DNA from 3 places in the Pseudoalteromonas sp. SR41-1 genome. Region 1 is predicted to be linked to each of the others. Evidence: predicted binding sites of a transcription regulator. Region 1 holds the regulator's gene; each other region holds the start of a gene.

Region 1 (11,129 bases):
TATTACGGTAAGGAGTTAAAAGATTTAACACTTGCACAAATGGCGATGATTGCAGGTTTACCGAAGGCCCCTTCAGCTTTAAACCCAATTCGTAACCCAACGCGTGCAAAAGCACGCCGAAATGTTGTTTTAGGGCGTTTATTAACTGAAAATTATATTACTCAAGAAGAATATAACGAAGCAACGAGCCAACCTATCACCGCTTATTTTCATGGTGCTGAAATAAATTTATACGCCCCGTATATTTCTGAAATGGTGCGCGCTGAAATGGTCTCGCGTTATGGAATAGATAAAGCTTACAACTCAGGTTTTAAAATTTTCACCTCGGTAGAGTCTAAAGTTCAAAAAGCAGCGCAAAACGCACTTGTAAATAACTTACATAATTACGATATGCGCCATGGTTTTAGAGGACCAACAGATGTTTTATGGGACCCTGAAACACAACCTGCTTTAACTGAGCAACAAATACTCAATAAATTACAAAGCGTAAATGAGTTGGGTACTTTGAAAGCAGCAGCCGTGCTTAGTGTTAATGATAAAACAGCGTCGGTATTACTTAAAAGTGGCGAGCGCACAACTCTTACTTGGGATAACTTAAAATGGGCGCGTAAATATATTACTCGTTACCGCCAAAGTTTTGCTCCAAAAGCAGCTACAGATATTTTAACGCCAGGAATGCAAATATGGGTGCGTAAAAATGAAGATGACAGCTACTTACTAAGCCAAATACCAGAAGCATCAAGTGCTATTGTGTCACTCGACCCACAAGATGGCAGAATTAAAGCTATTGTAGGTGGTTACAGCTTTGAACAAAGTCAATATAACCGAGCGGTACAAGCAAAGCGTCAAGTAGGTTCTAATATAAAACCTTTTATATATTCAGCAGCACTTGAAAAAGGTTACACGCTTGCGTCTATATTAAACGATGCTCCTATAAACCAATGGGATAAAAGCCAAGGCGTAGCATGGCGTCCCAAAAACAGTCCTGCTGTATATAATGGTCCGATAAGAATTCGCCGTGCTTTAGCACAATCTAAAAACGTTATTTCGGTGCGCTTACTACGCGGCGTTGGATTACAACGTACAGCTGATCATTTATTAAAGTTTGGCTTTAAAGATTCAGACATTAATCGCAGTGAATCACTAGCACTGGGTAGTGCTTCCATTACTCCACTTGAACTTGCTCGTGGCATGAGTGCATTTGCCAATGGTGGCCACTTAATTGAACCTTACTTTATTTCAGAAATTCAAGATGCTTACGGTAATGTATTGTTTAAAGCAAACCCTGCCCTTGCCTGTGACGAAGAGTCTTTACCAACACATAATGAATTCTCACTTCATAATAGTAGTGATGAAGTGGAGCCAACAAAAAAATGTGCACCGAGAATTATTTCTAAGCAGAATGCATTTTTAATTGCTGATGCAATGCACAGTGGTATTTGGGGCGGCGGTAGTTGGGCCCATAAAACGGGTTGGAGTGGTACAGGTTGGCGCGCACAAGCTTTAGAACGTCGTGATCTTTCGGGTAAAACAGGCACAACAAACGATTCTGTAGACACCTGGTTTAGTGGCTTTAACAGTAAAGTAATGACTTCTGTGTGGGTGGGCTTTGATAACCCAGGTAACGCTCTTGGCCGTTCTACGTACAATAACAACTTAGATAGCAGCCAAATATCTGGTGCTGAATCGGGGGCTAAAACAGCGCAGCCTGCATGGATTGAATTTATGAAAGCCGCACTTGAGGGAACACCTGAAGCGCCAATTGAGCCACCTGAGGGGCTTGTTTCGATTCGTATTGATTTAGCCACTGGTTTGCTAAGCCACAAAAATGACTACACCAGCCGCTTTGAATACTTCGAAAAAGGCACTGCACCGACAAAGTATGTGCTATCTCAGCCAAACGATATATTTGAAGAAGACACAAAAACCGAAGAAGAGCTATTTTAATAATATCTCTGTAATACAAAAAACGGCAGCTTATTTAAGCTGCCGTTTTAATTTAAATAATGGCTTATTTTAAGTTTTGAACAAGCCAATATAAGTCAGAGTGTACACCCGCAGCGGTTACTTCTTTCCCAGCCCCAGGCCCCTGAATCACAAGCGCGTTATCACTATACCATTTGCTATTAATTACAAAAATATTATCGCCAGGTGTAAGGTTTGCTAACACATCTCCATTGGTCACATACGTAATTCCTACTTTAGCGATAACTTCAGTTTTTGTTATATCTAATAGGCCTGTGTATCTCAGTACTGAGTTATTAGCTTTTGCTGTATCAGCATGCTCTTCAATGAACGCATCTAGCTGGGCTTTATTGTTTAGAAAGTCTTCCCAGCTTCCTAGCGCAAGATCGCCGGGCATTAATGCCGATAAGCTAATATCATCAAGCTCAAGCTCTATACCTAACTCTCGGGCTAAAATAAGTAACTTACGCTGCATATCTCGTCCAGATAAATCCTCGCGAGGGTCAGGCTCTGTGAATCCCATTTTCTGAGCTTCTAATACCAACTCAGAAAAAGCAGTGGTACCATCATACTTACTACATAACCACGAAAGCGTACCCGAGAACACGCCTTCAATACGCGTAATTTTATCACCACTATTTTGCAAATCAGCCAAAGTAAAATTGATAGGCAAGCCTGCACCTACACTTGTATTATATCGCCAATGTAAATTACGTTCGCCAAGGTTACTACGAAGTGCTTTATACCAAGAAGTAGGTGCTGTACCTGCATATTTGTTAGCACTAATTAAATGACAATCTCGGTCTACAAAATCTGTATATAAAAAGCTAAACTGCTCACTTGCAGTAATATCAATTAAAACTTTATGTTCGTAGTCAAGCTCGCTTATCGCATTAAGTAAATCCGCAGCTTCATAGCTATTCGCCTCATGCTGCCATTGAGTTTTCCATTGCGATATATTTATGCCACTTGCATTAAATAACATATGTTTAGAGCGAACCAGCGCTACCAATTTAATACTAAAGTCGTCTGATAAACGCTCAAATTGTGCCGATAACTGCTCAATAAAAGCATCGCCTACATTGCCAAGGCCCGCAACTATAACGGCTATTTCTTGGCCTTTATTGATTAGCTTATCGTGTAAGGCGCTTTGTATATCGCTATCTATAAATTGGTCTGTTAGTAATAAAACATAACCATTATCTTGATGCACAAAACGCGGTTTTATAGTCTGCTCAGCTAATACCTCTAAAGCTTGCAGTTTTAATACGCTAACGTCTTGCTCAGGGGCAATAATTGCACAGCCATTTAAATTTGACTCACTAATATTAGCTCTACCAGCAAAGTAATTAATAACTTGATATGTTTGTGCAGCCGGTACTACTAAATACACTTCACCATTATGGTTAAAATGATGAAGGCTATGCTGAATAAGCTGACTAACGCTTGCGACCTCACCTTCACTTAATCCTTCAACCATTAACAAATCAACATTTTGCAGCGTGGTTATAAAGCGCTTTTTCTTTGCTGAACCTTCTTTTACTATATCTGTTGGGCTTGCTTGCACATCAAAACTACTACGAACAGCTAGCTTAATATCGCTGTTTTTAAGTGGCGATAGTGTTTTTGCATGTAATACAGGGTTACCCAAACGAGCTAATAAGTTAGCTTGTCCGCGACAAATTTTGCCGTACTTAATCGCCTTTTTTACCTTTCGAGGATCAGTGCTAAACACACCCTGTGTATCGGTCCAAATACATACCTGCTTAGCATCACAGTAATTTGCAAGTAGTGTTGCACTATAATCGCTACCGTTGCGTCCAAGTGTTACGGTCTCACCTTTCGTATCGGCGGCAATAAACCCAGTAACAATATTTATCTTATTAGGTAAAATTGACTGTCGACATTGCTGCGCATTTTGCGCATGCATTAATTCACCATCGTTTAAGGTAAAAAGACTACGGGCATCTTGAGCACACGCCTCAATATTTAGCTGCTGTAAATAAGTAGCGAGTAAACGTGCTGACCACAGTTCTCCGTGCGCAAGTAACGCAGCCTCTTTTAGCTGCTCAGCTTGAGCAAGTTCTGCAATATTACTAAGCTCGGTATTTAGTGTTCTAAGTGCGCAGCGCTTTAAATCAGCTTGTAATAACTGCTCAATTAAATCGCTTTGATGGTTATTTAACTGCAGTAAAATATCAGCGACAGCTTGCGTGTCTTGCAGCTGATAACTTTGCCACAACGACACAAGTGTATCTGTAGTTTTACCTGCAGCAGACACCACAACACAGTCGCCCGGCTGAGTATGCCCAATAATTATTTTAGCTACGCTTTGATAGCGCTCACTAGAGCTTAAGCTTGAACCACCAAATTTATGTACACAATTGACCATATTTATACCAATTCGCTTAATTAAGTTGTCTATTTTGAGGTAAGAAAACCGTATCGATAACAAGGCAAAAATTTCGTTATTTAGTTGTTCTATATTAGGAATTTTTAACGATGTTATCGTGCGGTTTAATCCCTCAAATTGATTAGGTATTATTGCGGATTGGTATTAATTACCAAAGCGCTGGACGGGCTGCACTTAATTTAACGTTTCCACCAGAAGTGCCAGCACCTTTGCCTACACGGCCAACATTTTTATTTTGCCCTGGTTTTACAAGTTCAAATACTCGTTCAAAGTCAGCTATTAAATCGTGTATATCTTCAATCCCAACCGAAATACGAATAAGCGTATCGCCCACACCCGCTTCTAAACGTGCCTTTGCCTCCATACCTGCGTGCGTCATAGTTGCAGGGTGACAAATTAAGCTCTCTACGCCACCTAGTGACTCAGCTAAACTAAACGTTTTAAGGCTAGTTAAAAATGCTGCCGCGTCGTTTATATCGCCTTTAATATCAAAACTAACCATGCCACCAAAGCCAAGTTGTTGTGCTTTAGCAAGTTCATGTTGAGGATGCGACTCAAGTCCAGGATAGTAAACTTGGCTTACAAAATTGGAACTTTCAAGGTACTTAGCTATTGCTAGCGCATTTTCTTGGTGCTGCCTTAAGCGCACATTTAAAGTACGTAGACCACGAAGCGTTAAATAACTATCAAAAGGAGCGCCCGTAATACCAATATTATTTGCCCACCAAGCAAGCTCATCACCAAGCTCTTGTGTTGCAGCAATAACAGCGCCGCCCACTACATCTGAGTGCCCGTTAATATATTTAGTAGTTGAATGCACCACAATATCTACACCAAACTTAATAGGGTTTTGTAAGGCAGGAGACAAAAACGTGTTATCTGCGGCAACCAATGCACCGCATTGCTTAGCAACATCGGTAACCGCTTTAATATCGGTTAAACGAAGTACTGGGTTACTTGGAGTCTCTATCCAAATAAGCTTAGGTTTAATTGCTAAAATTTGTTGAAGGCTTTCTTCTTTTGTTAAATCTAATACTTCAAGCTTCAATAGTCCGCGTTTTTGTAACGATGTAAATAAACGATAGCTACCACCATAACAATCATGTGGAATTACTAACGTGTCGTCACTGTTAAGTAGCTGAGTAGCTAAATGCACGGCTGCCATACCAGTGGCCGTAATTATGCCGCGAGCGCCTCCTTCAAGCTTAGCAAGCGTCTCTGCTAAAATATCACGATTAGGGTTACCACTGCGGCCATAATCATACTCACGCTTGGTATCAAAGTCGGCAAACGAATAAGTCGTTGATAAATAAATTGGCGGCACCACTGCACCATGATGTTTATCAGCATCAACGCCGTTACGTACAGCAATGGTCGCTTTGTTTTTTTCGCTCATATTCGTCACCTGATTAATTTGGATGTTTAGACGTCTAAAAGAGTAAGTTATCCGTTTTAATAAGTCAAAGTATTTTAAAGCTCTAGATGGCTAAAGTTAGGAAAGGCGTTTGCTAGTACCACATTTTAGCTCACAAAAGTGAGCTTATTTTTACATCCCAAATAGGCTTATTAAGATAGATTGGTATCTATTATTTGACTATCTTTTTTAAATCGATAGAATTTCACGCATATTTACACGCTTTTTATACCGTGTGAGAAATTAATAATCTGAGGCAACGATACATCTTATGGCTAAATGGAATGGTGAGTATATTCACCCATACGCAGAACACGGGAAAAAATCAGAGCAAGTTAAAAAGATCACCGTTTCGATCCCGCTAAATGTATTAAAAGTTTTAACGGATGAGCGTACGCGTCGTCAAATCAACAACCTTCGCCATGCAACAAATAGTGAATTGCTATGTGAGGCGTTTTTGCATGCATTTACTGGCCAACCTTTACCAAATGACGATGACCTACGTAAAGACAACGCAGAAAAAGTACCAGAAGAAGTTAAAAAGATAATGCAAGAAATGGGTTTAGAAGTGCCTATTTTAAACGAAGAATAAATCGTTACCTTTTTAATCAAAAAACCTCAGCATTGCTGAGGTTTTTTTGTTTAAGCGTTATATATTACGCCATATAGTTTTCAGGCAAGTCAATTTGCGCAACACCCGACTCTACCGCAGCAAGTGCTACAGCTTTAGCTATACGCGGTAGTAAACGCGGATCCATTGGTTTTGGAATAATATACTGCGCACCAAACTCTAGCTTATCTACGCCTGCGGCTTTTAAAACTTCTGCAGGTACAGGCTCTTTGGCAATACTACGAATAGCCTCAACTGCAGCAATTTTCATTTCATCGTTAATCGCGCTTGCACGTACATCAAGTGCACCACGGAAAATAAACGGGAAACATAAAACATTGTTAACCTGGTTAGGGTAATCAGAGCGCCCTGTTGCCATAATTAAATCGTTGCGTGCGCCGTGAGCAAGTGCAGGATCGATCTCTGGATCTGGGTTTGAACATGCAAACACGACCGGTTTTTCTGCCATTAGTTTTAAATCTTCGGCAGCTAACAAGTTAGGACCCGAAACACCAACAAACACATCAGCATCTGCAATTACATCTTGCAATGTGCGTTTATCGGTATTGTTAGCAAAAAGCTGTTTATATTCATTTAAATCATCGCGACGAGTATGAATAACACCTTTGCGGTCAAGCATATAAATGTGTTCACGCAGTGCACCACACTTAATTAACAGTTCCATACACGCAACTGCAGCAGCGCCTGCACCTAAACATACAATTATTGCATCTTCAATTGATTTACCTTGTACTTCTAGTGCATTTAACATGCCGGCAGCCGTAACAATAGCGGTGCCGTGTTGATCATCATGAAAAACAGGAATGCTACAACGCTCTATTAATGCTTTTTCAATTTCAAAACACTCTGGTGCTTTAATATCTTCAAGGTTAATACCACCGAATGTGTCAGCAATATTGGCAACCGTGTTAATAAAGTCTTCTGTTGTTTTGTGCTTTACTTCAATATCAATAGAATCAAGCCCTGCAAAACGTTTAAACAATAACGCCTTGCCTTCCATTACTGGTTTAGACGCTAAAGGACCTAAATTACCCAAGCCCAAAATTGCAGTACCATTAGTGATAACCGCAACCATGTTACCCTTACCGGTATATTTATATGCATTTGCAGGATCTGCGGCAATTTCACGTACAGGCTCAGCGACACCTGGGCTATAAGCTAGGGCTAAGTCTTGAACTGTTTCAGCTGGTTTTGTTAGCTCAATGCTAATTTTACCAGGTACGGGATGTGAGTGATAATGTAGTGCTTGTTCACGAAAGTCAGACATAACGCGATGGTATCCTGCAATTTAAGTTAAAGTGAGAGGTGGAGTCTTGGGGTACGATACCCTTATTATTTTTAAATTCCAAGCAATATCAGGTCTATCCTGTTATATGCTATATCCTTTAATTTTAAGAGGTTTTTCAGTAACTTTGCAGGATTATATAAACATTTGATAAATAAAAATTCACCAAAAAAGTAAGTTTTGAGGTGCGTTTATGTCTATTAAAATATTAAAAAAATGTATGTTTAACGTATCATCATAAACTTAAAATAACAGCCTACTACACTACTTTAAAAACAGATAAGCCCACGTTAGCTACTTTTATCAACCTAGTTAAAATTTGTACTATTTAAAATATAGAGAATATCTATCAATTTGTCTGCAAAGGTTTATGCATACTCAGAATAAGAATAGGAAATAGTTATGCAAGGTGTGATGTAGCTCGAGCAAGCTAAATAAGATAAGAAGTAGTAAATTTTAGACACAAAAAAAGCACCCTAAGGTGCTTTTTTTAACTAAACAGCAATAATTACTTCTTGCTGCTAAGTGCACCGAAGCGCTTGTTGAAGCGATCAACACGGCCGCCAGTGTCTAAAATCTTTTGCTTACCAGTGTAAAACGGGTGACACGCAGAACATACGTCTAAGTGAATGTCTTTACAAAGAGTTGAGCTAGTTTCGAATTTGTTTCCGCATGAACATGTTGCAGAAATTACTTCGTACTTAGGGTGAATACCTTCTTTCATAGGAACCTCTAGTTAAGGCCGCATCGCTCTCCAAACCCGAAGTCTGGCACCATACGTCGTTAAAACAAATTTGTTGGTGGCGGATTTTATCCAACAACCTTCCCCTGCACAAGTATTTATTTATCTTTTCGCTAAAAAAGTGAACAATCTCTTTCTCAAGTACTATTGCTAGTAGGTTTTTAGCGGTATTTTTAGTACATTACAGCATTAATTTTACGGGTTGAGTTGTTATGAGTTTTGTTGAAGTTGCTATTAAAGTCCCGCTTCCACGCACCTTTGATTATAAAATAGAAGAGCAGCTCAGTGGCTTATCAACACCCATACTACCGGGCATGCGGGTTTTAGTACCTTTTGGTAATCAAAAAAAAGTAGCTGTTGTTCTGGGTATTAAAAACAGTACCGACGTCCCTTTAGATAAAATTAAGAATATTATAGAGGTAATAGACGACACCCCTATTTTAAGCGCCCAACATTTAGAACTCCTTAGCTTTACTGCCCGCTATTATTGCTATCCCTTAGGCGAAACTATTCACATAGCGCTACCGAGTGCACTTCGCCAAGGTGAATCGCCAGATAAAACCAGTATTAACATGGTTGCTCTGACAGAAAAAGGCTCAAAAGTACCGTCATTAAAAGCCAAAACACAACTCAATTTATTAAAGCAGTTGTCGCAATCGGGGAAATCATCGTTAACCGAATTAAAAGCTCTTGGCTTTAGTAAAAAAACAATAGATAGCCTAATAGATAAAGAACTCATTACGCAAACTATTGAACACGATAACCAATGGCAAAGCGTTGCACCAACTGTCGGTAGTAAACCTGTACTTAATAAAGAACAAGCGGTTGCCTGTACAGCAATAAATCAAAGCAATGGATTTAGCAGCTTTTTATTAGAGGGCGTAACTGGCAGTGGTAAAACAGAAGTGTATTTACAGTGCCTAGAAGAAGTATTAAAACGTGGCGAGCAAGCATTAGTATTAGTGCCAGAAATAGGCTTAACGCCACAAACTGTAAACCGTTTTCGTCGCCGCTTTCCTGATACACCCATTATGCTTTGGCATTCAGCCCTTACCGACAACGAGCGATTGCAAACATGGCGTTTTTGCGAAAAAGGCAGTTGTGCAATAGTTATAGGCACACGTTCGAGTATTTTTCTGCCATTTTTAAAACTCGGTATGATAGTTGTCGATGAAGAGCACGATTCATCATTTAAGCAACAAGATACCCTTCGTTACCATGCTCGTGATTTGGCCGCATACAGAGCTTTTCAGCATAAAATACCACTTATATTAGGCAGTGCTACACCCGCACTTGAAACACTTCACAAAGCAATTAATAACAAATATCAGCTACTAAGTTTAACCGAGCGCGCGCAAACTGCGACAGACAACCAATTTAAGTTACTCGATATGAAAGGCCAACCCGACCAAGCAGGTATTGCACATGCAAGCCTTGCAACTATGCGCCAACACTTAAATCGCGGTAAACAGGTTATGGTTTTTTTGAATCGTCGAGGTTTTTCACCCACTCTTATTTGCCATGAATGTGGCTGGCTAAGTGAATGTAAACGCTGCAGTACCAGCGCCACATTTCATAAAGCGATTGGGCAAATGATTTGTCATCACTGTGGCGATCAATACCCTGTTCCTCACCAATGTCCTGATTGTGGAAGCACGCAAATATTTCCAAATGGCAAAGGTACAGAGCAAATTGAAGAGTTTTTATCGACCGAGTTTCCAGATACACCCGTTACTCGCATAGACCGCGATTCAACTCGCCGTAAAGGCAGCCTTGAAAAAGCACTAGATGAAATAAACCTAGGCGGTGCACGCATTTTAGTAGGCACACAAATGCTTGCCAAAGGCCATCACTTTGCAGATGTAAGCCTTGTTATAATTTTAGACGTAGATAGCGGTTTATACTCATGCGACTTTAGGGCAACAGAGCATTTAGCACAGTTAGTTACTCAAGTCGCGGGGCGAGCTGGGCGTTCAGGGGAGCCTGGCCAAGTATTATTACAAACACACTTTCCAGAACACCCACTTTTACAAGACTTAGTTAATAATGGTTACCAAGACTTTGCTCGCTTTGCACTGAGTGAACGCGATGATGCAGACTTACCACCCATTACAAATATGGCTATTGTCCGTGCACAAGGACACAGCATTAAGCTAGTCGTCGATTTTTTGACGGATTTGGTTCCTGTGAATGGGGTATCTGGTATACAATTGCTCGGTCCGATCCCTGCTCCACTTGAAAAAGTCGCAGGTATGTATCGTTTTCAATTACATATTCAAGCGCAAGATCGTCGCATATTACATCAGTACCTTGCGCAAATGGTTGATTATTTAAGTTCAAGTAAACTTGCACAAAAAGTACGCTGGAGCTTAGACGTAGACCCTATAGACATGATTTAGGTTAAGGCCAAAATAACACCATGGCACAGCACGATTATATTAACAAAAAGCCTGCAGGCAGAAACAGTAAAAAAAACGCACCCGCTAAAAAACCATTTCCTATTCTTTTAGCTGTCATAGCCATCTTACTCGTCGGTGGTTTTGCTTATACATTATGGTTTATAAAAAGTAATGCAGATCCAAAACTTGTCGAAAAACAAGCAAACCCCACTGCGCCCGCAAAAGTAGAAGTGGTTATTCCACGCACACCAGAGTTTATTAAAGAAATTAGAAACCACGA
Region 2 (11,129 bases), on a different contig from region 1:
TAGGTATCATCTCGTTGTCATATAGCTGAGCTAATATGACCCTGCTAACAAAAACTTGTATGAACTAACTTTAAAACTCATTTATAAACGAGATACCGCACATGCGATTTAACCCCTTTATCAGCCACCGATTATTAATAAACGCTATTATTGCGATGTTTTTTAGCGCTGTGTTTTTAAGTAGTTATTTAGGTGTATTAAAAACTTACGCCAGTATTCAGTGGCTCGATATTATGGGGGAGGGCGGTATTGTGTTAATGACTCTCGTATGGATTGCCGCGTTATTAATTTCAAGACCACCGGGTAAAGTAACCACTTACTTAGTGATAGGTGTTGGGTTATTTATGTTCTCGGCAACCCTCGATTTACTTGATGAATGGCTAATGCATCCCGCCCATCAATGGCTCAGTTGGATTGAATCTCTGCCAGCACCTTTAGGCATGTTGTTAACGAGTGTGGGTTTGTATTATTGGCATCAAGAGCAGTACGTATTAAATCGTCAGCTACGCCGCCGTGAAGCGCATTTACGTGAGCACGATAAGGTGTGTTCAGTTACAGGTCTTTATAAGGCGCAGTACCTAGATTCTGCAATTAAAGAGCAACTTACGAGCAAACAACCACTCTGGCTTGGGGCTATTGATATTCGTGATTTTTCGCATTTTAATAGTGAGTTTGGCTTTAGTGAGGGCGACCGGTTACTGCGTGAAATTAGCGAGCTATTGTTAATGAATTGCCGACTAAGTGATGTAGTGTGCCGCTACGCAGGAGATTGCTTTATGGTATTGATGCCAGCCACCACAGAGCAGCAAGCTAAAGAGTTGATGGCACAAATTAAAGGAGCTCTAAAGCATTGTGCATTTAAAGTTGAAGCATCTAAAAAAGCAAAGTTTCAATATGTCACTACCGCCTTAATACAAGGTAATACGCATAGCAGTACAGGTAAACTAACAAGCCAACTGCATAGTCAATTACAACAAAAAAAGCATCAACTAAAAGTAGCGCACCGTGCACATGTTTGTTAGCCAAGACGACAAATATTTAAGCGCTCAAGGGCTTATTACGTCAGCTGTAGAGCTTGCTCAAAGCCGAAACATAAATTTACATAAGCTGCTACGCGGTACCGGTATTTTTGAACAAGACTTACTTAATTTTCAGCATACATTTAGTGTGTCTCAGCAGGTGCGTTTATTAGCTCAATTTAAGTTGTTGATGAAAAGTACTGACAGTGGTTTTTTACTCGGTAGCCAACTTATTAACGACACTCGAGCCGAAGCTCAGGCATTAAAATATAGCGATAATTTAGCTCAAGTATTAAAGCAATTATCACTTTTAAGAATGCAATTAGCGCCTTTGCTGTTTAGCCAAACGTATATTAAAAACGATAATGTTTATATTTATATTCAGCCAGCACATGGGTTTGATGAAAGCCTTTACCACTATGTGCTAGAGATATACAGCACTGCATTTTATAGTTTACTTAAACGAGTGAGCGAAAGTTACCCGCATTGTCAGTTCGACTTTGCTTTTAAACGCCCTCGGCATATTCAAGAATATGAGCAAAATTTAGGGCTAAAGGTAAGTTTTGATAAGCCATGTACTCGCTGGGTATTAAATAAAACCATGTTAAGGGCTAAAAACCCGCATGCGAGTCAATTACGATTTATGCAAGCGCAGTCGCAGCTACATAATAAAAGCGTAGTTAGCATGACTTTTATTGAAGCCGTCTGCAGATACTTATACTCTCACCCAAGTGCTAATTTAGAGTGCACCGCAAAGCACTTTGCTATGAGCTCAGCTACATTTAAGCGCAGACTCAAACTCAATGGGGTACGCTTTTCAGCGTTAATAGATGAGCAAAATAAGCACAAAGCTATTTACCTACTTACTCTGTGCGCCAAACATAACGAACAAGTCGCTGAACATTTAGCTTTTTACGATATACCTAACTTTCGGCGCGCCTTTAAACGCTGGACAGGCTTAACACCTAATCAGTTAAAAGCGCAATAAGTTACTCAGTTGCCATTTCTATGGAGTGCAACAATGTTCGTGCATTTAAATGAAGATTTGGATCTTCTGGGTTTGACGTATTAGTCAGCCAAATTACATTGCCTTCTTTATTTACAAATAATGTAGTAGGTGTGCCTCGTATACCTAATTGCTGTGCTATTGCATCGGCTTTTACAGCTGTTTTAAAAGTATAACCTCTTTCGCTAAGTGCTTTAGCGGGAGTAGCATCGTCATCTTCTTCAAAGCTCACGGCAATAACTTTTAATCCCATATCATCAATTTTTTGAAGTGCTGGCTGCAGCTTTTTACAGTACGGACACCATGTTGCCCAAAAGTGTAAAACGTAAGGTTGACCTAATAAATCTTGAGTATTGAGTGGCGACCCATCAGCCATTTGTAAATTTAATGTTGGCAATTTAGGATATGTTGCTTCTGAGCTTGTATCTTGTGCGTAAGCTGTAAAGCTTAATAAAATTAGCGTGATGGTAATAAATAGCTGTTTCATAATATGCTCTTTTTTATTTTACATATTAAACAAGAACGATAATTTAACATTTTCATTTCAAACTAAAAGCCAGCAGCTTGTTCAACAACAATAGCGTGGCGTTTAGCGAGGCGTAGGTGATCTCTATCGTAACCTCCACCTATCACAGTAGCTACAGGTGTATTGTGTTCAAGGCAGCGTTTTAGCACTAAATGGTCACGTTTAGCTATGCCATCCCAGCTAATATCTAACTTACCCAAGCCATCACCTTGCCAAATATCAACGCCAGCATCGTAAAGTACTAAGCTTGGGTTTAGCTCTTTAAGTAAATAACTTAGTGTTTCGTTAACTATGGCAAGGTATTCGTCGTCCTTCATATTATTTGCCAGGCCAATGTCTAAATCGCTAGCGGACTTTCTAAAGGGGAAGTTTTTTTCACAATGGATAGAGCAAGTATACGCATAGGGCTGATGCTGTAACATTGCAGCTGTGCCATCACCTTGGTGCACGTCTAAATCAAAAATAAGTACGTTAGTTACCTCACCCGATTCAATTAAAGTTTGCGTGGTAAAGGCCAAATCGTTAACCATACAAAAACCTGAACCAAAGTCATTATGTGCGTGATGTGTACCACCAGCAAGATGACACGCTATACCGTGTTTAAGTGCTAAGCGGGCTGTTTGAAGCGTTCCTTGAGGGGCTGTAAATGTACGTGCCATAAGCTCTTTTGACCAAGGTAGACCAATGCGACGCATTGCTTTTTCATCTAAGCGGTTGTGCCATAAATCTTGGATATAATTATCGCAATGCACAAGCTCAAGGGGCTCTGGCGTGCCTAATATTGGCTCAACTAGGTTACTGCCGATTAAACCAAGCTCTGCAACATGTTGATATAAATGTGCAAATTTACTCATTACAAAGCGATGCTTAGGATCAAAGCTAAACGAGTAGTTAGGATGGTATACCAAAGGCAAATGAGGATTTAAGCGCATATTTACAAGCTTTATAAAGTTTGCGCTATGGTAATCAACTTAAGAGAATGAGTCTATTGTGAGTCATTAATAAGTGACGCTAATTCGCGATGCAGTAGCTCATCATCGGCTAAGTTTAGCTCTATTAAACGCTTTAAATAAGTAATACTGTCTATATCAATGTGATGGCATTTTAAACCAATATGATCGGCTTCAATATGGCAAATCACTACTTCCATTTTTATTTCTATATCGCTTTGAGGTAATGTAAAACGCAGTATTGCTTGCGTATTGTGGCTGCCAATAAATGCATCACAATTAGTAACCAACGCGCCATGTAACGATAGATCGAGTAATTTACACGGATACTGTTGGCTATCAAAACATAACAGAGCGTTAGTTGAAAATAGCACACGAGAAAACTGTCGACGATTTTGCATAACCTAATTTAGCCTTACTGTTTTTATAATAAATTAAGCATAGCGGGTAATTCTCTACATGCTAGCAAGATGTGCTCCTGTAATGCTGGTGACATAAAAAAGCCCTGCAAAGTGCAGGGCTTAAGTTATACAAACATAAAATTAACCAATATTTTTAGCCAATTTTTTTGTACTTAATACGTTTAGGTTGAGTTGCCTCAGCGCCTAGGGTCTTTTTAAGCCACTCTTCATATTCAGTGTAGTTACCATTAAAGAAGTTAATTTGACCTTCATCACGGTAATCTAAAATATGTGTAGCGATACGGTCAAGGAACCAACGGTCATGCGAGATACACATTACACAACCTGGGAACTCTAAAATAGCGTTCTCCAGTGCACGTAGTGTTTCAACGTCCAAGTCATTGGTTGGCTCATCGAGTAGTAACACATTGCCGCCAGCTTTTAATAACTTAGCAAGGTGTAAACGGTTACGCTCACCACCTGATAGGTCTTTAACAAACTTTTGCTGATCGTTACCTTTAAAGTTAAAGCGACTTACATATGCTCGGCTTGGGAACTCAAAGTTACCAATTTTCAGTACGTCTTGTCCGTCTGATATTTCTTGGAAAACAGTTTTGCTTTCGTCCATACCGTCGCGGAACTGATCAACAGTAGCTAGGTGTACTGTTTCGCCAACGCTGATGTTACCGCTGTCTTGCGTTTGCTCACCGCTTATCATTTTAAACAGCGTTGATTTACCTGCGCCATTCGCGCCAATAATGCCCACAATGGCACCTTTTGGCATGCTAAAGCTTAAGTCATCAATTAAAACTCGATCGCCAAAACTCTTACGAAGATTAGTTACTTCAAGTACTTGGTCACCTAAACGCGGACCAGGTGGGATAAACATCTCGTTAGTTTCGTTACGTTTTTGGTAATCAGACTGCTGCATTTCAGTAAACTGAGCCATACGTGCTTTTGACTTAGCTTGGCGACCTTTAGGGTTTGAACGAACCCATTCAAGTTCTTGCGCAATTGATTTTTGACGTGCTTTTTCAGATTTTTGTTCTTGCTGTAAGCGCGCATCTTTTTGTTCAAGCCAAGAAGAGTAGTTACCTTCCCATGGAATACCTTCACCACGGTCAAGCTCTAATATCCAACCAGCTACATTATCAAGGAAGTAACGGTCATGCGTTACAGCCACAACAGTGCCTTCGTAATCGTGTAAGAAGCGCTCTAACCATGCAACCGACTCAGCATCCAAGTGGTTAGTAGGTTCATCAAGGATAAGCATGTCTGGTTTTTCAAGTAATAATCGACATATAGCAACACGGCGACGCTCACCACCTGAAAGGTGCTCAATTTTAGCATCCCACTCTGGCAGGCGAAGTGCATCAGCTGCGCGTTCTAAAACGTTGTCGATGTTATGACCATCGTGCGCCTGAATAACAGCTTCAAGCTCGCCTTGCTCTTTTGCAAGTGCGTCAAAGTCAGCGTCTTCCATGGCGTATTCGTTATACACTTCGTCAAGACGTTTAAGTGCATGTTTAACTTCGCCAACAGCTTCTTCAACAGTTTCACGTACTGTTTTACTTTCGTCTAAAACAGGTTCTTGCGGTAAATAACCAATTTTAGTACCAGGCTGAGGATGTGCATCACCTTCAAAATCTTGGTCAACACCGGCCATAATACGCAGTAACGTAGATTTACCAGAACCGTTTAAACCAAGCACACCAATTTTAGCGCCAGGAAAAAAGTGCAACGAAATATCTTTTAAGATAGTGCGCTTAGGTGGCACAACCTTAGATACTCGACTCATCGAGAATATAAATTTATCAGGTAAAACCATGGAGGAAAGCCTTCAAATAATAATAAAAATTTCAATGTTGTATTGTAGTGGCTGACGGGTGAAACAGTCAACGAATGGCGGGTTTTAAAGCACCAAAGGATGCTTGTAAGTAAAGTATAAAATCATGAATAAATTTCATTTGGACATCTATACATCTAGAGGTTGATATTTTTTACTTTCAGTTCATAATTAAGCCTCGGTTTTTATGAGCAGGAGTAAAGTATGCCAATTACAGTAAAAGACGAGTTGCCGGCAATTGCACGTTTACGTCAAGAAAACGTATTTGTAATGCCAAAAAGTCGTGCAAAAACGCAAGAAATACGCCCAATGCGTTTGGCTATTTTAAACTTGATGCCTAATAAAGTAGAAACCGAAGTTCAGTTTATTCGCTTACTTGCCAATTCGCCTTTGCAAGTAAACGTAGAACTACTGCGCCTCGACACTCACCGCAGTAGCAGCAACTCAGAAGAGCACCTTGATACCTTTTACCGTTACTTTTCTGAGGTTAAAGACAACAATTACGATGCATTAATAGTAACCGGTGCGCCACTTGCGCATTTAGAATACGACGATGTAGCGTATTGGGATGAGCTAAAAGTCATTATTGATTGGGCTGAGCAACACGTTACCTCTACGTTATTTTCGTGTTGGGCAGCGCATGCAGCGTTATATCACCGTTACAATTTAAAACGCGATTTAAAAGACGATAAACTGTGTGGCGTATTTACTCACCAGTGTTATTTTGATCACGGTGCACTGACTCGCGGATTCGACGATACCTTTTTGGTACCGCACTCACGCTACGGCCACATTGATATAAATAAAATAAACGCCTGTGAAGAACTCGTTGTACTGGCAGGTTCTGAGCGAGTAGGGGCTTACTTACTTAAAAATAAATCGGGTAGCCAAGTGTTTATAACCGGCCACCCAGAGTACGACGCCGACTCGCTAAAAGCAGAATACGAGCGCGATTGTAAAAAAAGCCCTAATGCACCAAAGCCCGAAAATTACTTTCCGGATGACGATGCAACCAAACAACCTTCAAAAACGTGGCAAAGCCATGCTTTTTTACTTTTTTCGAACTGGTTAAATTACTACGTGTACCAAACCACACCGTATGATATTAATTTAGTTAGCCAAGACGTGAGGACTAACAACTATGCCGAATAACGCGCCTACAAATAATAAGCAAGCCGAAATAAGTGCCGCATTAAAAGAACGCATTTTAATTTTAGATGGCGCAATGGGCACTATGATCCAAGATCATAAGCTAGAAGAAGAAGACTATCGCGGAGAGCGTTTTAAAGACTGGCATGTATTAATTAAAGGTAATAACGATTTATTAAGCCTAACCAAGCCCGACTTAATCACTGATATTCATCGTGGTTTTTTATCAGCGGGCACCGATATTATCGAAACCAACACGTTTAACTCGACCACTATTTCGATGGAAGATTACGACATGGCAAACCTAAGCCGTGAAATAAACCTAGAGTCGGCTAAATTAGCACGCGCAATTTGCGATGAATTTACGGCTAAAACGCCAGAAAAACCGCGCTATGTAGCCGGTGTTTTAGGGCCGACATCTAAAACGTGTTCAATTTCGCCAGACGTAAACGATCCGGGTTACCGAAACGTTACTTTTGATAAGCTAGTTACTGCGTATGTAGAGTCTACCCTTGCATTAATGGAAGGCGGCGCCGATTTAATACTAATCGAAACTATATTCGACACGCTTAATGCAAAAGCCGCCTCGTTTGGTGTAGAAGAAGCCTTTGAACAAGCAGGGCGCACATTACCAGTTATGATCTCGGGCACTATTACTGACGCTTCTGGCCGTACGCTTTCTGGGCAAACAACCGAAGCATTTTATAACTCTATTCGCCATATTAAGCCTATTTCGATTGGTTTAAACTGCGCGCTTGGCCCTGATTTACTGCGCCAATATGTAGAAGAGCTTTCGCGCGTGTGCGAAACCTTTACATCGGTACACCCTAATGCGGGCTTGCCTAATGAGTTTGGTGAATACGACTTAGAAGCGCCTGAAATGGCAGCCGAAATTATCGATTGGGGTAAATCGGGCTTTATTAATATAGTAGGTGGATGTTGTGGCACCACGCCTGCGCATATTCGTGCTTTTGCAAAAGGTCTAGCGGGCGTTAAACCACGCCAATTGCCAGAGCTTGAAGTACGCATGCGTTTATCAGGCCTTGAAGCCTGTAACTTAAATTAAGGAGCCAACATGACCCAACAAATAGCAGTATTTACTAATGTCGGCGAACGTACCAATGTAACCGGTTCTGCCATGTTTAAACGTTTAATCATGGAAGAAGACTTTGAAGCCGCGCTAACAGTGGCCCGCGAACAAGTAGAAAATGGCGCACAGGTTATTGATATAAACATGGACGAAGCCATGTTGGACTCAAAAGCCGCGATGGTTAAGTTTTTAAACTTAATAGCCTCAGAGCCTGATATTTCACGCGTACCCATTATGGTCGACTCCTCTAAATGGGAAGTAATAGAAGCAGGCCTAAAGTGTATTCAAGGTAAGGCCATTGTTAACTCTATATCGCTAAAAGAGGGCGAAGAGCCGTTTATTCGCCAAGCTAAAATAATAAAACGTTTTGGTGCAGCTGCCGTTGTAATGGCGTTTGATACTGACGGGCAAGCTGATACAGCAGACCGCAAATATGAAATATGTGCCCGCAGCTACAAAATATTAGTAGAAGACATTGGTTTTCCACCAGAAGATATTATATTCGACCCTAATATATTTGCCGTAGCCACCGGTATAGAAGAGCACGACAACTACGCAGTAGAATTTATTGAAGGCACACGCCGCATTAAACAAAACTTACCGCACTGTAAAGTGTCGGGCGGGGTGTCTAATGTATCTTTTTCATTTAGAGGTAATAACCCAGTACGTGAAGCTATTCACTCGGTATTTTTATACCACGCCATAAAAGCGGGTATGGATATGGGGATCGTAAATGCAGGGCAACTCGCCGTTTACGACGACATCCCAGAAGAGCTTCGTAAAGCCGTTGAAGACGTAATACTTAACACAGACCCAGGTGCAGGCGAGCGTTTAGTAGAGCTTGCACCAAAATACTCTGGTATGGCACAAGCCGAGCGAGTAGAAGATTTAGAATGGCGCACATGGCCTGTTGAAAAACGCCTTGAGCACGCGCTTGTAAAAGGCATTACTACCTTTATAGATGAAGATACCGAAGAGTGCCGCGCTGCTGCCGATAAACCTATTCACGTAATTGAAGGGCCGTTAATGGATGGCATGAACGTGGTAGGTGATTTATTTGGCGCAGGTAAAATGTTTTTACCACAAGTGGTTAAATCGGCGCGCGTAATGAAACGAGCCGTAGCCTACCTAGACCCATTTATTGAAGCCGAAAAAGAAGAAGGCTCAACCAATGGTAAAATAGTGATGGCGACCGTAAAAGGCGACGTACACGACATAGGTAAAAATATTGTAGGCGTGGTACTACAGTGTAATAACTATGAAGTTATTGATTTAGGCGTAATGGTACCTGCCGATAAAATACTGCAAACCGCCATCGACGAAAAAGCCGATATTATTGGTTTATCGGGCTTAATTACCCCATCGCTTGACGAAATGGTACACGTAGCAAAAGAAATGAAACGCCGTGGTTTTGAACTGCCGCTACTCATTGGTGGTGCAACTACCTCTAAAGCGCACACCGCAGTAAAAATTGAGCCGCAATATGATAAAGGCGTTGTGTATGTAAATAACGCAAGCCGTGCAGTTGGTGTGGTTTCAAACTTATTATCAAAAGACATTAAACCTGACTTTTTAGCTAAAACTAAAGCTGAATATGTAAAAGTACGCGAGCAACAAGCGCGTAAAAAACCACGCTCTAAGCCTGTTACTATCCAGCGCGCACGCGATAACGCTGCAAAGCTTGATTGGGATAACTACACACCACCAGTGCCTAAAAAGCTGGGCGTGACCGAGTTTAAAAATGTATCAATCGCGACTTTGCGTAAATACATAGATTGGACGCCATACTTTATGACGTGGTCAATTGCCGGTAAATACCCGCGCATAATGGACGATGAAGTAGTAGGCGAGCAAGCGCAAAGCTTATTTAAAGACGCTAACGATATGTTAGACGACCTTGAAAAAGCAGGCAGTTTGCAACCACTTGGTGTAATTGGTTTATTCCCGGCTAACCGCGTGGGTGATGACATAGAAATATACACCGACGAAACACGCAAAGAAGTATTAACTACTTCGTGCCATTTACGCCAGCAAACCGAAAAAACCGACTTTGCTAATTATTGCCTAGCCGACTACATAGCACCAAAAGGCACGCCTGATTACTTTGGCGCGTTTGCAGTAACGGGCGGCCTAGAAGAAGACGATTTAGCAAATGCGTTTGACGCACAGCAAGACGATTACAACAAAATAATGGTTAAAGCCGTAGCCGACAGGCTCGCCGAAGCGTTTGCAGAATACCTGCACGAAAAAGTACGTAAAGAGTATTGGGGGTTTGCACCAGACGAAAACCTAGCAAACGATGAGTTAATACGCGAAAACTACCAAGGTATTCGCCCTGCGCCAGGTTACCCAGCGTGCCCAGAGCACACTGAGAAAAAGAAAATTTGGCAATTACTCGATACCGAAAAACGCATTGGTATGCAGCTAACTAGTTCGTACGCCATGTGGCCAGGTGCTGCTGTTTCGGGTTGGTACTTCTCACACCCTGAGGCTAAATACTACGCCGTAGCCGCTGTGCAAAAGGATCAGGTAGAAGACTACGCTAAGCGAACCAATATGACGCTTGAAGAAGCTGAAAGGTGGCTATCGCCTAACTTGGGGTATGATCCGGAGTAGAGCGAAGCGGTCAGCTATCAGTTGAAACTAAAACGAGTCCAATGTGGCTCGTTTTTTTATTAACTTGCACAAGGGCGACCGATTGAATTCATATAATATGGCTATTCAAGTGTGATTAGTTTTTTTCTTGAACTGGATTAATATTAGGTAAACGGTTAGGAGTTCCTATAAAGTAATGGTCTAGTTGTAGTAATTGGAAACTACTATGTTTAGGATCTAAATATAATTTTTTAGTTACCTAATTTTCGAGAGAATTTGTAAGTTTTTTAAAAATAAGGATTAGCTGTTTTGAGGGGTAAAATTAAGGATTTTTGGAATAGGAAAAAATTTATATTAATCACATTTTCTGCTCTTGCTGTTACTTTTATTGGTGTTTATGAAATACTCTATCACTCTAATCGACATTATGATGTTTGGTCTGATTTAGGTAGTTGGGTTGGGGGTGTCGGTACTATTTATGCCGTATTTATCGCAATTATTGAGTACAGGAGTCGTAAAAGGGTTGATGGGGCATATGAGAGGTTTG
Region 3 (11,129 bases), on a different contig from region 1:
TTTTATAGCCCTCCACTAGGCTATTTTTAGTCGCGAGTGTGTATTCCATACCAAAGCGAAAAAACGGGTACTTTAAAACATTAACAACCAGTATTAGCCAAAATAGTTGCCAGCCAAATATTGCCCCAGCTTGCGTAGAGGCAACTAAGTGAGAACCGCCAATAGCGGCTGTTGCCATGAGTATTCCAGGTCCAAGCGCACCTAGTCGAGACTTCCATACTGCTTTTGTTGTGTGCATTAATTTCTCAAAATATGTGTGTTATACGCTGCTTTTATTAATTTTTTTGATTAATAAACTGCAAGAACGCATAACTTACCTAAATTACAGGCAATAAAAAAGAGCCATACGGCTCTTTTTTACAATACTTTGTGACTAAATTTTATTTAAGATCCATCTCTTGGATGATCTCGTGTGCGATTTCAGGTGTAGTGCTAACAGGCTTTTCGTGTAAGTTTGCTTTTATCTGCCCTTTTCGATGTTTTAGTGCCGCATCGAGTTTTTTAGCTGCGCTTGCAATGGCAGGGTACATAACTTCGTTTTCCCCTTTTACCGATATGCGCGTGCCTTCGTAATTAGTGCTAATTTCAGCTTGGATTTTATGATGCTCTTTAGACAAAATAATATCGAGTGCAATAAGCGATGGAAAGTGGCTCTCGATTTTTGAAAATTTTTCGTTGATGTGCTCTCTAATAGAGTCAGTAACTTCAACATGGTGACCAGAAAGATTAATTTTCATAGGGTATCCTTTTATTTGTTACCTCATAAATAGTATTGGGGGCTATTTAGATTAACACAAGGAAAAAAGAGAGATATTTGAGGTTTATTTGCGGTTTTTGGTGATTTAAATCATGCGTTGTGCAAAGTTTATGCAAAGCCCATAGTGCATGGGCTTTCAGACGTCTAGCTGTATTGATTAATCTGTGTACGAACAACAGTAGTCAGCAAAATCAGATACTTTTACTTTAAAGCTTACATTTGCATCAACATTAAACGATTCACCTGCGTTAAATGTTTTCCACTCACTTGCCCCTGGTAATAAAATATCCCATTGGCCAGCTAAAAGCTCCATGCATTCTTTTTGGTTTGTATCAAAAACAAACTCACCTGGTTGCATAAAGCCTAACGTTTTCGCTTCTCCATCACCTAAAATAACGGTACGGCTCGACACTTTTCCGTCAAAATATACATTGGCTTTTTTTACTACACTTACGTTATCGAACTTTGGCATTTTTAGCTCCTGCTATTAATTTAAGATTTTTATTTATAAATTTTATCGCACTACCTTGCCTGATAGCTTACTTTCTTGCAAGGAAAGCAGCATTGTTCAAGGTGAAGTTGCTTCATGTAAGGGCATAAAAAAACCCGCAACATGTGCGGGTTTTTCAATTACTTACTTTATTTAATCAAAGCGATTAAAAAAGCTCGTTTGCTTTGCTTACAATGTTTGCCACAGTAAAACCAAAGTGCTCAAACAGCTCACCAGCAGGCGCCGACTCACCAAAGGTAGTCATACCTACTACTGCGCCATTTAGACCTACGTACTTGTACCAGTAGTCAGCAATACCTGCTTCTACTGCTACGCGGCGTGTAACAGATGCCGGTAATACGCTTTCTTTGTATGCTGCGCTTTGATCTTCAAAGGCATCAGTACATGGCATAGATACAACACGTACCTTTTTACCTTGGCTGCGTAGCTCAGTTGCTGAATCTTGTGCTAGTTGCACTTCAGAACCCGTTGCAATTAAAATAATTTCAGGATTGCCGTCACAGCTAAGGATGTAACCACCCTTTTTAACGTCTGCTAATTGCTGTGCGTCACGCGCTTGTTGCTCAAGACCTTGGCGAGTAAAAATTAACGATGTAGGACCGTCTTTACGCTCAATAGCTTGTTGCCATGCAATTGCCGACTCAACTTGGTCACATGGGCGCCAGTTGTATAAGTTAGGCGTTAAACGCATGCTTGCAATTTGCTCTACTGGTTGGTGAGTTGGACCATCTTCACCTAAACCGATTGAATCGTGCGTGTATACAAAAATGCTTGGTTGCTTCATTAATGCAGCCATACGTACGGCATTTTTTGCATATTCAACAAACATTAAGAACGTAGCACCGTAAGGAATAAAGCCTTTATGAAGGGCAATACCATTCATAATTGCCGACATACCAAACTCACGTACACCGTAGTAAATGTAGTTACCGCTTGCATCGTCGTGTGTTAAACCTTTAGAGCCATCCCAAATTGTTAAGTTTGAGCCTGCTAAATCGGCTGAGCCACCCATAAATTCTGGTAATAACGGACCAAATGCGTTTAATGCATTTTGCGATGCTTTACGAGACGCTGGGTTTGCAGGGTTTGCTTGTAATTGCTCAATGTACGCTTGAGATTTTTCAGCCCAATCGCCAGGCAGTTCGTTATTAATACGACGCTTATATTCAGCTGCAAGCTCTGGGTATGCTTTTGCGTATGCTGCAAATTTTTCGTCCCAGCTTGATTCAAGCTGCTGACCTTTTTCTTTGCTATCCCATTGTGCGTAAATATCATCAGGAATTTCGAACGCATCGCCAGTCCAACCTAAGAATTCGCGAGACGCTTTAATTTCGTCATCACCTAGTGGTGCACCGTGACAATCGTGGCTACCAGATTTATTAGGTGAGCCGTAACCAATAATTGTTTTACAACAAATTAGTGATGGTTTATCGGTAACACTTTTAGCTTCTGCAATTGCAGCACTTATAGCATCGCTGTCGTGGCCATCAACACCACTAATTACATGCCAACCGTATGCTTTAAAGCGAGCTGGCGTGTCATCTGTAAACCAACCTTCTACTTCACCATCGATTGAAATGCCGTTGTCATCCCAAAATGCAACAAGTTTACCCAGACCTAATGTGCCTGCAAGTGAACCAGCTTCATGAGAAATACCTTCCATAAGGCAGCCATCGCCCATAAATGCATAGGTAAAGTGATCAACAATATCGTGACCTTCGCGGTTAAACTGTGCAGCAAGTGCTTTTTCGGCAATTGCCATACCTACGGCATTTGTGATCCCTTGACCTAATGGACCCGTAGTAGTTTCGATTCCTGGTGCGTAACCATATTCTGGATGACCTGGTGTTTTAGAATGCATTTGACGGAAGTTTTTAATTTCGTCCAGTGGTAAGTCGTAACCACTTAGATGCAATAGAGAATAGATAAGCATTGAACCGTGGCCGTTTGAAAGAATAAATCTGTCACGGTCAGCCCACTCTGGATTTGTTGGGTTGTGTTTTAGATAATCGCGCCATAATACTTCTGCGATATCAGCCATGCCCATAGGGGCTCCAGGGTGACCAGATTTGGCCTTTTGTACTGCGTCCATTGACAAGACGCGAATAGCATTTGCAAGTTCTTTGCGAGATGGCATGAATTCTCCTACCTTTATGTGTATTTGCGCGGGTATTTATGTGTTTGTTTATGCACCCAAGTAACTTGGGTTTGTTTATATCGACCATTCTTACTTATTGTGGGGGCTGTGTGCAATTAAAAACCCTATAAAAGTGAGGCATTATGAATATTTTTTAAGACCAAAAAGTTATTAGTAATTTTATTTAGACGTCTAGGCGTAAAAACACTATGCAAGGTGTTTTGTTTTCGATAAAATACGCCCCTTAATTTTTTAGCGCTAATACCGACGTTTGTGAAGCGCAATATTTGTGAGCAGAATTACAATGGCAAAACATTTATTTACTTCTGAATCAGTTTCTGAAGGTCATCCGGATAAAATCGCCGATCAAATCTCTGATGCGGTACTTGATGCTATCCTAGAGCAAGACTCTCATGCCCGTGTTGCGTGCGAAACTTACGTAAAAACAGGTATGGTTATGGTTGGTGGTGAAATCACTACTAGCGCATGGGTTGATATTGAAGAAATTACACGTAAAACAGTACGTGAAATTGGCTACACGCATTCAGACATGGGTTTCGATGCAGATTCATGTGCAATTTTAAACACTATTGGTAAACAGTCTCCTGACATTAACCAAGGTGTTGACCGTACTAGCCCAGAAGAACAAGGTGCTGGCGACCAAGGTCTTATGTTTGGTTACGCATGTAACGAAACAGAAGTACTAATGCCTGCGCCAATTACTTACTCACACCGTTTAGTACAGCGCCAAGCGCAAGTACGTAAAAGCGGCGAGCTTAACTGGTTACGTCCAGATGCAAAATCTCAAGTTACTTTTGCATACGAAAATGGTAAGCCAGTAGGTATTGATGCAGTAGTACTATCTACTCAGCACAGCGAAGACATTTCGCAAAAAGATTTAGTAGAAGCGGTGATGGAGACTATCATCAAGCCGGTACTTCCTGCAGAGCTTATTACAAGCGCGACTAAATTTTTCATTAACCCAACGGGTCGCTTTGTAATTGGCGGACCAATGGGCGATTGTGGTTTAACAGGTCGTAAAATCATCGTTGATACATACGGTGGTATGGCTCGTCACGGTGGTGGTGCTTTCTCTGGTAAAGATCCATCAAAAGTTGACCGCTCAGCTGCATACGCTGCACGTTACGTTGCTAAAAACGTAGTTGCGGCTGGCCTTGCTGATAAATGTGAATTACAAGTTTCTTACGCAATCGGTGTTGCAGAGCCTACATCTATCAGCGTTGAAACGTTTGGTACAAGCAAGTTAGAAGAAAGCCGTTTAATCGAACTTATTCGTGAACACTTTGACCTGCGCCCTTACGGCTTAATTCAAATGCTTGATTTAGAGCGCCCTATCTACCTTCCTACAGCGGCTTACGGCCACTTTGGTCGTGACGAATTCCCTTGGGAACGTACAGATAAAGCTGATGCACTTCGTGCAGCTGCTGGCCTTTAAGCTAAAAGTGTTGAAGTAAATTAAAAACGGCCCTTAATAGGGCCGTTTTTGTATCTAAAACTTATCAGTTACATTGTTTGTAGTACGTCTACAAAATAACTATAAAATCAACCTCGAATTCTTTTGTACTTTAGGTATATACTCATTTCATTATAAAAGCTTTAGGGATAGTTAAATGGCCGATAACTTTCGCGTTATATTTGCAGGACTTGCCGATAACGTTGACATAAAAACAGCGTGCGCAAACTTAGCTGCAAAATTAAAAACGTCAGATGAAAAAGTAGCTCTTTTTTTTAAAGGTAAGCCGCTGTTTGCGCCAAGCGATAAAGACAAAGCGTTAAAACAGACTAAGTTATTAGCAAGCCTAGGTATTAAAAGTAAGCTGCAAGCTGTTTCAAATGCGATTCAAAATAGCTCCCCCGCAGCTGCAAATAACAACCAACGTGATGAACGTATTTTTGATGCACTTGATTACATCACTAGCAGCTTAATACGCCTTGAAGAAAAGCTAGATGAGCTAGAGCAACGCCTTCCTGAAGCTCAATTAAATACACCAGACGAAAGTGTAGACGAATGGCAAAATGACGACCTAATGCTAGATGAGGATTTAGCTACTCCTAAAAAACGCAGTAACTTACTTTTATATTCATTGATTGCAACTGCCACCATTTTGCTAGTTGTACTTGCTGTTTTTTTAATTTTTCCCGATTTATTCTCTTTTTAAAAATGGCTAATTAGTTTAATGAGCAATGAACGCGCACAAATAAGAGCTGAAATTCGTAACACCCGTAAAAACTTGTCAAATAATCAGCAAATAATTGCTGCGCAATCGCTAAAAATGAATTTTATTCAACACTTAAAAAGCGAAAACACAACGAATTCAAAGCATATTGCCATTTATTTAAGTAACGACGGAGAACTAGACACTTCATTGTTAATTAAAGAATTATGGAACTTAAACCATGCTGTTTATCTACCTATAATACACCCATTCAATGGCGCTAATTTACTATTTCAGCGCTATGAGAAAAACTCACCCATGAGGGCAAATCGCTATGGTATCTTGGAGCCTAAGCTGAACTGCTCTCAAATATGCCCATTACCAGCGCTTGATTACCTCCTTATGCCATTAGTGGCATTTGATAAACAAGGTAATCGCCTAGGAATGGGAGGTGGGTTTTACGACCGGACATTGGCACGTTTACATGAACAAAATTGGCAAAAACCACAACTAATTGGCCTTGCACATGAATGCCAAAAAGTTGATGCTCTACCAATCGAGTCATGGGACGTACCTCTTAAAACCATTATCACCCCAGATAAAACATACTGTTGGTAACATTTAATTTTGGTTACTAACCGCATATTTCTGACATACATGAGCACAAAGCAATGACACAAGACGAATTAAAAAAAGCAGCTGCTTGGGCAGCTCTCGAGTTTGTAAAAGAAAACACCATTGTAGGTGTCGGTACAGGCTCTACTGTTAATCACTTTATTGATGCCCTTGGCTCAGTAAAGGACACTATTGTAGGCGCTGTATCAAGCTCAGAAGCGTCAACTGCACGTTTGGAAGCGTTAGGTATTGAAGTGTTTGAACTTAATAACGTTGATGCTTTAGATGTATACGTTGACGGCGCTGACGAAATAAACGCTCAAAACGAAATGATTAAAGGCGGCGGCGCAGCACTAACACGTGAAAAAATAGTAGCTGCAGTTGCAAAACAGTTTGTGTGTATTGTTGATGACACAAAGCTGGTAGATACATTGGGCGACTTCCCGCTTCCGGTGGAAGTTATTCCAATGGCGCGCAGCTACGTTGCACGAGAATTATTAAAACTTGGTGGTGACCCTGTTTATCGCCAAGGCGTAGTTACCGATAATGGTAACGTTATATTAGATGTATTTAACTTAAAAATTACCAATGCCAAACAACTTGAAACACAAATAAATTCAATTGTTGGCGTAGTTACCAACGGCCTATTTGCGATGCGAGGTGCTGATAAAGTGATTATCGGTACCAAAAATGGGCCACAAATTAAATAGGATGAGGTTATGAGTAAGGTATCGTTAGCAAAAGACAAAATTAAAATTCTCTTGCTTGAAGGTGTTCACCAAAGCGCTGTTGAAACGCTAAAACGTAACGGTTACAGCAATATCGACTACGTTAAAACATCCTTACCTGAGGACGAGCTTAAAGAGCGCATTAAAGATGTTCACTTTGTAGGACTTCGTTCTCGTACTCATATTAACCAAGCCGTATTAGACTCAGCTGAAAAGCTAGTTGCTATTGGTTGTTTTTGTATTGGTACAAACCAAGTTGATTTAGATGCTGCACGCGAACGTGGTATTGCTGTATTTAACGCTCCATTTTCTAATACTCGTTCAGTTGCTGAACTTGTACTTGGCGAAATTCTACTTTTATTACGTGGTATTCCAGAGCGTAATGCAGCGGCTCATCGTGGTGGCTGGTTAAAAACAGCAAATGGTTCGTTTGAAGCACGTGGTAAAACATTAGGTATTATTGGCTACGGTCACATTGGTACTCAGCTAGGTATTATGGCTGAAAATATCGGTATGAACGTGGAGTTTTACGATATCGAAGATAAGTTATCACTGGGTAATGCAACACAAGTTCATAACCTTACTCAGCTGTTACAACGCTCTGATATTATTAGCTTACATGTACCAGAAACACCGCAAACTAAAAACCTTATTGGTACAGCAGAACTTGCAGTTATGAAGCAGGGGTCTATTTTGATCAATGCATCACGCGGAACTGTTGTTGATATTGATGCTCTTGCAGAAGCGCTTACAGAGAAAAAACTAAGTGGTGCAGCAATCGATGTGTTCCCTACTGAGCCAAAATCTAACGATGAAGAATTTGTATCGCCACTGCGCCAATTCGACAATGTTATTTTAACGCCGCACATTGGTGGTTCTACACAAGAAGCGCAAGAAAACATTGGTATTGAAGTAGCGGGTAAATTGGCTAAATATTCAGATAATGGCTCAACTATTACTGCGGTTAACTTCCCTGAAGTATCGCTACCTGAGCTTGCTAATCGTAGCCGTTTATTACACGTACACCACAACCGCCCAGGTGTACTAACGCAAATTAACCAAGCGTTTGCACAGCACGGTATTAATATTGCTGCGCAATACCTACAAACAGACGCATCTATTGGTTATGTAGTTATTGATGTTGATACAGATCAATCTGAAGTAGCACTTAAAGAACTGAGCGCTGTTGAGGGTACAATTAGAGCACGTATTTTACATTAACCATTCTTTGATATTAAAAAAGGGTCCTTATGGACCCTTTTTTGTATTTAGATTACATATACTTTCTCAAGTATTTTTTGAATACCGGATCTGTTGCAGCCAACTCTTTTTGCTCAGCTAATATCTCTTTTAAAATAGCGCCTGAGGTAAGCGGGTTAGCTAGAACCACTCTAAATACAACCGTTGGTTGATTGTCGTATTTAGAAGGCGTTAAGCGTGTACGTGATACAAATGAGCGACCTGACTCGCGTTGACGCTTTTGCATACTGGCAGTAAAACGGTTCAGTGAAGCAAAAATATCTAACCGAGTTGCAGCATCTGCATCGGCTATTGCTTGTTTAATTTGCTTAGGTACATAACGATACGTTAATAAGCACAACTCAGGCTCCGAAATAAGCTCAAAGTCTTCATCAGCCTTAATTAAATCAGCAAAGTAATGTGCTTTTTTGATGCTGCGATCAATCAGCATTTCGTAACCTTTACGACCAATAACACGTAAGCAAGCGTGTACTAACATTGCCATACCCGGTCGGCTGCCTTCAAGCGTGTGGCTACCTAAGTCTTTTGAACCTTTACGTAATATGTACTCAGCGTGATGCTCTATTGCATCAGTTGCAGCGGGGTCTTTAAATAAAACCAAACCCGCTCCCATTGGTACATACATTTGTTTATGTGCATCGATGGTAATTGAATCTGCTCGCTCAATCCCTTTTAGTAAAGGACGGTGCGTACTCGATAAAAGGGTCGCTCCCCCCCATGCAGCATCTACATGAAAATGGCAGTTAATGTCTTGTGCTAAGTCGGCCATTTCATCAAGTGGGTCAATATTACCGGTTTCGGTTGTCCCCGCGACCCCAATAATCGCCATTACTTTAATGCCTTGCGCTTCAAGCTCACGTGCTTTTTCACGCATAGCTGTTACATCGACTTTATTATTTTCACAAGTTTTAATACCAATTAAGTTATCGCGACCAATGCCGAGTAAATCAACCGATTTACCTAATGAGTAATGTCCGCGTTCTGATATTAATACTGCTAAACCTTTATAACCGTAATGCAGCATACCAGCAATTAAGCCTTGTGCACCAATGCCTCTAAAATCGCCATCAGGTTTTAATAAGCGGTTTCGCGCAATCCAAAGCGCAGTAATATTAGCAACCGTACCACCAGAGCAAAATGCACCTAATGAGGTTTTAGCACTGTGCATCCATTTAGAATAAAATGAGTCTTCTTGCCCATAAGCTAAATGATGCATCATCCCAAGCACTTGACGCTCAAGAGGCGTAAACGCTTTAGATGTTTCTATTTTTACTAGATTTTGATTTAGCCCTACCATCAATTTTGACAGCGGTAATAAAAAGTGCGGCAAGGCAGAGGTCATGTGACCAATAAAACTAGGCGCAGCTGTATGCACAGAATGTGCAACAAGTTGCTCCATTATGTCTTGGGCATAAGCAGAGACAAACGTTGGATCTTCTGGGATCACTGCCGATTGAAAATCTTTTTCTATTTCATGTAATGGTTTTTCAATTGCCGCTATATTTTCGTTTAGAAAACCTGCTAAATTACTCGAAATTTCAAGCTCGATTTTGCTTAAAGTTGAGTCTGGCGCTTCAGGTACAGTAAATATACGCTTAAGGCTTTCTTTAGAGGCGACGGCACAACGCTTTTGATCCATCTTAATACCTAGTGTGTGTGTAGCTAAAACACGCGCTTACCCATCAAAAACGCCTACTTATTAGGACATTTGGAGCAATCGTGTTTCTTTAAAAATTGCGCTAACTTTACTGCAATATAACTAAAATGTCTCGTTTAAACCTATAAAAGCAATCAAAGCGATGACAAAAAAATGATAATTTAGGGTCTATTTATCTTTCAAGGTTAAATTTGCAGCAGCCTGTTTGGTATTTAGGCAAGGCAGCGCCTATGTAGTGTGGTTATTCCCCATAAATAGGCGATAACGTAGCATTAATGCCAAACAGGCGCTGCCCAAAGGGTTCTGCCTAGGGTCTATTTACTCTTTGTTGCTCGGTTTTTACTTAGACCACTAGGTTACAAATCTCGCGCCGCGATTAAATCGCCCCTAGTTTGAACAAATTATAATCCGCAAAGATAAACAGACCCTAATTAAAACTCTACCAAACCTAATTATTTATTGGGCATTTACTTATTTTGGGTATAATAAATTTGATAACAAAAAAGGGACACATATGCCAGAAGGAAGAGTCAAAGTTAGTTGGATAGTGGCAGGCTTTAGCTTGTTTTTAATAAGCTTGCTAACCTACGTTTACTACACTTACCAAACCACGCGTGCTGAAATAATGCAGTCGGTTGATAATCGCTTACTTAATGCCGCCACCAGCGTTAAACATATTTTAGGTGACGATTATTTAAGTGCGGTTAATCAAGGCGATAATATAAGTTTTTCTTACTATCAAGATAAAAGTAAACAACTCTCTGAGTTTGCTCAAGCACTTGATATTGCTTATGTCTATTCAATGATTTTAAAAGACGGTAAGGTGCTTTTTAGCTCATCAAGCTACACGCAAGACGATCAGAATAATGGCAAGGTAACTCAATTTTTAGATCTCTACCCTGAAGCTACCGATGCAAATATAAGTGCTTTTTATTCAACAGAGCCAGTATTTGAAATATCGAGCGATCAGTGGGGCCACTTTAAAACAATTTTTATTCCTTACGTTGACCCAATCAACGGCAATACCTATTTAACGGGTGCCGATATCACTATTTATGACTTAAACGAGAAACTTAAAGAAAGCGTATCAAAAGCTGCTGCAATGGCTAGCTTCTTCTTTTTTATCGCGATACTCGTTGCCGCCATATATATTTATTTACTAAAACGGTCTTTAGCAACTGACTCAAGTACTGGTTTTTCAAATCATATTGCACTTGAGTATTTTATTAAAAAAAGTAATGCACATCACATGCAATTAGCCGTTATTTGGGTTAATGAAATAGAAGA

The links. The regulator MetJ, encoded in region 1, represses methionine synthesis genes. The targets are predictions, from matches to a motif close to TAGACGTCTAGACGTCTA.
Region 2: a site for MetJ is predicted at 5,871-5,888, ahead of metA (homoserine O-succinyltransferase). Genes of this name have one in related genera too.
Region 3: a site for MetJ is predicted at 3,591-3,608, ahead of metK (methionine adenosyltransferase). Genes of this name have one in related genera too.

What each region holds. Positions count from the first base shown of each region.
Region 1 covers NZ_JACJEK010000005.1:163,830-174,958, forward strand. Annotated here, with positions in the region: gene H5118_RS05945 (penicillin-binding protein 1A) at 1-1,947, shown strand, start outside; gene metL (bifunctional aspartate kinase/homoserine dehydrogenase II) at 2,012-4,357, opposite strand; gene metB (cystathionine gamma-synthase) at 4,527-5,774, opposite strand; gene metJ (met regulon transcriptional regulator MetJ) at 6,064-6,384, shown strand; gene H5118_RS05965 (malic enzyme-like NAD(P)-binding protein) at 6,449-7,690, opposite strand; gene rpmE (50S ribosomal protein L31) at 8,217-8,432, opposite strand; gene priA (primosomal protein N') at 8,663-10,849, shown strand; gene H5118_RS05980 (SPOR domain-containing protein) at 10,870-11,129, shown strand, end outside.
Region 2 covers NZ_JACJEK010000009.1:121,873-133,001, reverse strand. Annotated here, with positions in the region: gene H5118_RS09950 (GGDEF domain-containing protein) at 102-1,022, shown strand; gene H5118_RS09945 (AraC family transcriptional regulator) at 1,006-2,007, shown strand; gene H5118_RS09940 (TlpA disulfide reductase family protein) at 2,009-2,512, opposite strand; gene H5118_RS09935 (histone deacetylase) at 2,575-3,483, opposite strand; gene H5118_RS09930 (PilZ domain-containing protein) at 3,537-3,902, opposite strand; gene ettA (energy-dependent translational throttle protein EttA) at 4,057-5,730, opposite strand; gene metA (homoserine O-succinyltransferase) at 5,953-6,900, shown strand; gene H5118_RS09915 (homocysteine S-methyltransferase family protein) at 6,890-7,963, shown strand; gene metH (methionine synthase) at 7,973-10,603, shown strand; gene H5118_RS09905 (hypothetical protein) at 10,892-11,129, shown strand, end outside.
Region 3 covers NZ_JACJEK010000017.1:53,369-64,497, forward strand. Annotated here, with positions in the region: gene H5118_RS14990 (NRAMP family divalent metal transporter) at 1-178, opposite strand, end outside; gene hpf (ribosome hibernation-promoting factor, HPF/YfiA family) at 381-737, opposite strand; gene H5118_RS15000 (pyrimidine/purine nucleoside phosphorylase) at 915-1,229, opposite strand; gene tkt (transketolase) at 1,414-3,405, opposite strand; gene metK (methionine adenosyltransferase) at 3,710-4,861, shown strand; gene H5118_RS15015 (hypothetical protein) at 5,037-5,585, shown strand; gene H5118_RS15020 (5-formyltetrahydrofolate cyclo-ligase) at 5,604-6,200, shown strand; gene rpiA (ribose-5-phosphate isomerase RpiA) at 6,254-6,907, shown strand; gene serA (phosphoglycerate dehydrogenase) at 6,917-8,146, shown strand; gene panP (pyridoxal-dependent aspartate 1-decarboxylase PanP) at 8,199-9,824, opposite strand; gene H5118_RS15040 (GGDEF domain-containing protein) at 10,357-11,129, shown strand, end outside.